Linked DNA regions of Ruminococcus albus AD2013. The protein of the gene in region 1 binds, or shares a complex with, the protein of each later gene. Links are inferred from orthologs where the notes say so. Each region holds a gene or a part of one and is shown on either strand. Other genes may lie near its edges.

What was found.
Region 2: the proteins of dnaB (region 1) and dnaG are in contact, whole or in part, in a crystal structure (PDB 2R6A), measured with the Geobacillus stearothermophilus proteins. The link is inferred for Ruminococcus albus AD2013 from one-to-one orthologs. Residues at the interface, in WP_033016901.1 of Geobacillus stearothermophilus: Ser13, Glu15, Ala16, Gln18, Glu91, Leu92, Asp94, Ala95, Val96, Pro97, Thr98, Ala99, Ala100, Asn101, Tyr104, Tyr105, Ile108; in WP_049624496.1 of Geobacillus stearothermophilus: Lys456, Leu457, Leu458, Pro459, Ala460, Asn463, Ala464, Leu467, Leu535, Leu536, Ile537, Ala538, Gln544, Glu545, Asp548, Tyr549, His552.

The regions. Positions count from the first base shown.
Region 1 is NZ_JAGS01000001.1:1,231,949-1,235,195, forward strand. Bases 86-3,003 are described here. They hold dnaB (replicative DNA helicase), read right to left. Parts: upstream 2,274-3,003; coding sequence 897-2,273; downstream 86-896. Other genes in these bases: tilS (tRNA lysidine(34) synthetase TilS), read right to left, coding at 86-907; rplI (50S ribosomal protein L9), read right to left, coding at 2,274-2,720; N773_RS0105550 (DHH family phosphoesterase), read right to left, coding at 2,741-3,003. Also shown: more of tilS, read right to left, coding at 1-85; more of N773_RS0105550, read right to left, coding at 3,004-3,247. UniProt on the Escherichia coli protein: The main replicative DNA helicase, it participates in initiation and elongation during chromosome replication. Travels ahead of the DNA replisome, separating dsDNA into templates for DNA synthesis.
Region 2 is NZ_JAGS01000001.1:1,535,593-1,538,874, reverse strand. What follows is about bases 330-3,282. They hold dnaG (DNA primase), read left to right. Parts: upstream 330-884; coding sequence 885-2,681; downstream 2,682-3,282. Other genes in these bases: rpoD (RNA polymerase sigma factor RpoD), read left to right, coding at 2,725-3,282; N773_RS0106805 (deoxyguanosinetriphosphate triphosphohydrolase), read left to right, coding at 330-845. In the rest of the region: more of N773_RS0106805, read left to right, coding at 1-329. UniProt on the Escherichia coli protein: RNA polymerase that catalyzes the synthesis of short RNA molecules used as primers for DNA polymerase during DNA replication.

The DNA.
Region 1 (3,247 bases):
CTGATTTGGTGTATGCAAAGCATTTCGCCTTGACATTAGCTTTGCCGCCTTCATTAATAAGCTTTTCGATGATCTCTATCTTATCCTGTCCGACTTCGATATCATACTTTGAAAGTATGCGCATGATAACTCTGCGCCTTACGGGATAATCCAGCTCTCTTATCAGCTTGCAGGAATAACCGTCTCCGCAGTTGACTTTTTCATAGGCTTCATCTGCGAGTTTTTCCAGGAATGCGCTGTCTTCCCGCAGAAATCCAAGGGTTTTCGCGAAAGTGTCCATGAGTGATGGATTTAGCTCCCGCAGCACAGGAACAACTTTGTGCCGTAGCTTATTGCGTGAATACTCATCCAGAAGATTAGTCGAATCCGTGACGAAGTTCTGCCCTTTTTCTGCAAGATAATCCTCGATATCGGCTCGGCTGCACTCTATCAGCGGTCGGATTATGTTATCCCTTACAGGCGGTATCGAAGCTATACCTTTAAGTCCGGAACCTCTCGCAAGATTGAACAGCGTAGTTTCAAGACAGTCGTCAAGGTTATGAGCTGTACATATCTTATCAGCCGTTATCTCTTGTAAAGCTTTATACCTTAACATTCGGGCGCCTTCCTCTTCGGATACAGGATTGACCCTGCAATAGGCAGGAACGTCCACCCTTTTCACGGTGATCTCAATACCCAGACTTCGGCACAATTCTTCACAGAAATGCTGATCTCGATCAGCTTCCTCACCGCGTATACAGTGATTAACGTGGCAGGCACAAATGTCATATCCCAGTTCATGCAAACACAAAAGGAGCGCAGCGCTGTCTGCCCCGCCCGAAAGCCCGACCAGCAAGCGCTCGCCCTTATGAGCCATATGGTATTTTTCGATCGTCCGACCGACTCTCTGAACAAGCTCACTTTTCATCTTTTCTGAATTCCAATCCTCTGAACAATGTATACTCGCCTATCCAGCTGAGTTTGATCGTACCAAGCTGACCATGTCTGTTTTTTGCCACTATGCATTCAGCCACTGTCTGGTCTTCCTTTGAGTCGGAATAGTAAGCATCTCGGTACAAAAACAGTATGATATCTGCATCCTGCTCGATAGAACCCGATTCTCTCAGGTCTGAAAGCAGAGGACGCTTATCGTCACGCTTCTCGGCGTTACGTGAAAGCTGCGAAAGTGCGATAACAGGAACACTGAGTTCCTTAGCCATAAGCTTTATCTGTCGCGTTATCTCAGATACTTCGTTAACACGGCTGCTGTGCTTGTTTGGCGATTCCATCAGCTGTATATAGTCTATGACTACTAGACCCAGATTATTCAGTCTTCTGAGCTTTGCTTTCATCTGCGGCACAGTAACGCCGCCCGCACCATCATCGAGATAGATCGGCAGCTGTGAAAGAACATCGGCAGCTTCGGCAAGTTTTGTCCAGTCCTCGTCCTTCATCTCGCCGTTTCTCAGCAAAGTATTGTTTACCTTACCCTCTGAAGCCAGCATTCTGCCAACCAGCTGTTCTTTACCCATTTCGAGTGAGAATATGGCAACGTCCCTCTTGGTAGCTTTGCAGCAGTTTACCGCGATATTCAGCGCAAATGCCGACTTACCCATCGCAGGACGCGCTGCAAGCACGATAAGGTCGGTCTTTTGCAGACCTGTAGTAACGTGATCGAGCTGAGAAAATCCGGATCTTGCACCCTGATACTTCTCGGCATCGGGACCTGAAATTTCTGTCAGATGATGGAAATTCTCAACGATTACATCGCTTATCCTGGTCAGACCCTGTAAGTCCCTGCCCTGCCTTATGCTGAATATCTTCTGTTCAGCACTGTCAAGTAAAGCTTTCGGATCCCCCGCACCATCACTGACGCTTGCGATTATCTCATTCGCTACGTTCATCAGAGAACGCAGCTGTGCCTTCTGCAAAATGATGTTGCAGTAGCTCTCGATATTCTTGGTTGAAGGAACGTTGTCCATCAGCCCGTAGAGGTACTTCATCGCCATTGCGGAATTCTCGAAAACACCCGCATTGACAGCCTCATCAACGACAGTCACGACGTCCTCTGCCTTGCCTGTGGTGAACATTCTCATCATTATGGAGAATATCTGCTGGTGCTTGGGTCGGTAGAAATGCTCGGGTTTGAGCATCTCCATCGCCTTTTCACGGCATTCCACAGGGTCAAGCAGAACACAGCCTATGACTGCTTCTTCAGCCTCCTGACTGTACGGCAGCGACCTCCCGGGCAGATCAGAACCGCTGACTGCATTGAAATCGCTTATGTCAGCCATTTATTCCTCCACAACTTTAACTTTGATGCTGCATGATACGCCGTGAGACATCTTGACAGCCGCAGTGAAATCACCGAAAGCCTTGATATCCGTGCTGAGCGCGATCTTCTTCTTGTCAACATCAACGCCGTACTGGTCTTTCAGAGCCTCAGCCACAACACCTGATGTTACAGCGCCGAAAAGCTTGCCGCCCTGACCTGCCTTAGCCTTGATAACTACCTCTTTATCAGCGATCTTATCGGCGATAGCCTTGTTATCTGCGGTCTCCACATCTATCTTATGCTGTGCCGAAGCCTTCTTGCCTGCCAGATCATTGAGGTTCTTGGAGTTAGCTTCAACTGCCAGACCCTTTGCGATAAGGAAATTTCTTGCATATCCGTCAGCAACGTTCAGGGTATCTCCTGCCTTGCCCGAACCTTTAACGTCTTTAAGTAAAATTACTTTCATTTCAAACACACCTTTCTGGTTTACATATTTTTGATGAAATCATCAATGACCTCACGAAGCTGCCTGTCAGCAGACTCTATATCGGTCTTTAACTGAGCCGCCGCCATTGTTAGATGACCGCCGCCGCCCAGTGCTTCCATTATCACCTGGACATTGAACTTGCCCATACTTCTGGCCGAGATATTAACAAAATCACCCTGCTTGTACATAACAAATGAAGCAAATACTCCAGTTATTCCCAGCATTTCATCCGCCGCCTGAGAGGCTGCGACCCTGACGTTTGCAAAGCTGCCGTCAGCCCGTGCGATAGCACATCCGCGGTATATCTCCGCCGAATTGATGACCTTGGATTTTTCATGATAAGTTTCGATGGAATTTGCGAACATCTGCTTTACAGCAATGGTATCCGCTCCCATCTTTTTAAGGAAAGCAGCCGTCTCAAAGGTTGTGACGCCCGTTTTCATTACAAAATACTTAGTATCAAGCATTATGCCCGAAAGCAGAGCTTCTGCTGCATAAGCATTGAT
Region 2 (3,282 bases), 300 kb from region 1 along the record:
AACACAAAACACAGGTGTTCTTGTCTCCTGCGGGAGATCATTACCGTACCCGCCTTACACATACACTTGAAGTCAGCCAGATAGCAGGCACCATAGCCCGCGCACTCAGGCTGAACGAGGATCTGACCGAAGCCATCGCGCTGGGTCACGACCTTGGGCATACACCTTTCGGTCATGCGGGTGAGCGTATGCTGAACGAACTCAGCCCCTACGGATTTCATCATTACGAGCAAAGCCTGCGCGTGGTGGATAAGCTGGAAAAGGAGGGCAGGGGACTTAACCTTACCCATGAGGTCAGGGACGGAATACTTAAACATACCAACGCCGTCGCAAAGACCTATGAAGGCTACGTCGTTCGCTTTGCCGATGTTATAGCCTATATAAACCACGATATCGACGATTCCATCAGGGCGGGGATACTAAGAGAGGATGATATCCCCTCAAAGATAACTTCGGTTCTCGGTCATTCAAAATCCTCGCGTATCACAACACTCGTAAGTTCGCTGATAGAATGTGGACTTAACGGCGAAGCGGGTGACGAGGATTCGCTGAAAATGACACCCGAGGTGGAAACTGCATATAAAGCGCTGCACAAGTTCATGTTCGACAGCGTGTATACAAATCCTGTCTGCAAATCAGAAGAACGCAAGGCGCAGGATATGATAGCATATCTATACAAATATTATACCGACCATCTTGAAAGACTGCCCGCAATGTATATGAATCTTGCATATCATTACGGAATAGATATGGCGGTCTGCGATTATATATCGGGTATGACCGATGTTTTCGCAGTAGAAACTTTCAAGGAGCTTTTCATCCCCGCGGCATGGATGATAAAGTAAAGCAGATATTCAGCCGCATAGGAGAGGGGGACGCATTTTTTGGATCAGGAATTTCTTGAAAAGCTGAAATATGAGAACCCCATCAACGAGGTAATGCGTGAGAACGGCGTTGAGCTGAAAACATCGGGGCGGGGATATATGTGCAAATGCCCCTTTCACGATGACAGCACAGCTTCATGCAGCGTTGTTCCCTCACAGGGGTTTTTCCACTGCTTCGGCTGTGGTGTCAGCGGAGATGTGGTGACCTTTGTAAGAAAGTACAGAAGTCTCAGTTTCATGGACGCTGTCAATTATCTGGCACAGCGTGCGGGAATGACAGTCCCCACATGGCAGGGCAATGACGATAAAAGCTACAAGCGCAGGATGCGCATATACGAAATGAACAAGTGCGCCGCAAGATTTTTCCGTGACCAGCTGAAAACTCAGGACGGTCTCAGGTGCCTGAATTACCTCGTGCATACCCGTAAGCTTTCAGCTGATGTTATAAAAAAGTACGGTATGGGCTTCGCTCCTAAAAGCTTCACTGCACTGAAGTCCTATATGCTGGGCTGTGGTTACAGCGAGGACGAACTTGTCTCCGCATCACTTCTGGGTCGTTCGCAGACATCGGGCAGAACTTACGATTTCTTCATGGACAGAGCGATGTTCCCATTTATCGATGTCAGCGGAAATATAGTCGGATTCGGCGGAAGAACTCTTGGGGAAGATAAACGTAAGTACCTCAACACGGGCGATACCACTTCCGAAGAATTCCGCAGGACTAATGACGAAAAAAAGCTGGACGGCTATTCAAAGGCGAGGTTCGTATTTTCCCTCAATTACGCCAAAGACGTTTCGGTAAAAAGCCGTGAACTTCTTTTGTGCGAGGGCAATCTCGATGTGATATCCCTTTACCAGCACGGATTCACCAATGCGGTGGCATCCTGCGGTACAGCCCTTACCCCCGAACAGGTAAAGGTAATGAAGAATTACGCCGACAGAGTAGTCATATGCTACGATGCCGACGATCCGGGACAGAAGGCAGCACTGCGTGCAGTTGGTATGCTGCGAAGCGGAGGTCTCGGCAGCAGCGTTATCCACATGGAGGGTGCAAAAGACCCAGATGAATATATAAACAAGTTTGGTGAAGACCATTTCAGGTATCTGGTAAATAATGCCGCTGACGGCTTTGATTTTGAACTCGGATACTATTCCCGCGGACTTGATCTTGAAAAGCGGGACGATAAGATACGTTTCCTGAAAATGGCTTATACGTCAATAGCCGGCGAACCCGACAGCACAGCAAGGGATACTATGGAACGTCAGCTGGCTGAACAGTATAACGTTTCTTTCGATGTCGTGAGAGCGGCAGTCGATGATATAATGATGCGCGAGATGGATTCCCAAAGGCGTGCAAAACAGCGCGAAGAAGTCAGACAGACTATCGTTGCCGATGAAGAAGTCGCGGCTAACAAAGCGGTCTACTGCGAGCGTGGACTGATATACTATATCTGCACCAACGCCGATGCTGCACAGGAGATAGGTCAGCGTATCTCCCCCGATGAATTCACCGATGACCTTAACAGGAAGATACTTCTCGATATCTCGGGCAGGATAGCCCTTGGCGATATCATTTCGGTAGATGTGGTCTGTGAATCGCTTTCGGAAGAAGAAGCCGAAAGGCTGAAACGTTCCTTTGCGAAGTATAAGACCCTCAATGTTGACAGAGGTGTGGCGGAACAGTATATTGACTCCATAAAGGAGTATAATAAGAAAAACGCACCAAAGCAGGACGATGGTCTGACTGAAAAGGACTATTTGAAAATGATGGAGGAACTGCGCAGAAAAAAATGCTGACGCGGTATAAAATATATGTCACCTAAATTAAGGAGAGTTGAACATGACTGACAAGAGCAAGATAATGGAAAACCTGATGGAACACGGCAAGCAGACAGGCAAGCTGACCACCAAGGAGATAACCGACGCACTGGAAAAGCTGAACTTCGATGTTGAGCAGATGGATAATTTCTATGACACCTGCAATAGCCTTAACATCGAGATCATCGACGATGTTGTTGTTGATGATACACTGGATTTCGTCAACCCTGATGACGAACTGGATCAGGACGACGTTGATATCGCCCTTTCCACTGATGGTATAGCCATCGACGACCCCGTTAAGATCTATCTCAAGGAGATAGGAAGAGTGCCACTGCTGACCTCCGAGGAGGAGATACAGCTGGCTGAGATGATGTCCGGCGACAACGACAGGGAAGCTGTAAAGGCGAGAAAGCGTCTGGCAGAAGCTAACCTGCGTCTGGTAGTATCCATCGCCAAGAGATACGTGGGCAGAGGTATGTCCTTCCTCGACCTTATCCAGGAAGGCAACATGGGTCTTATCAAGGCAGTTGAAAAGTTCGACTACAAGAAAGGCTTCAAGTTCTCCACATATGCTACA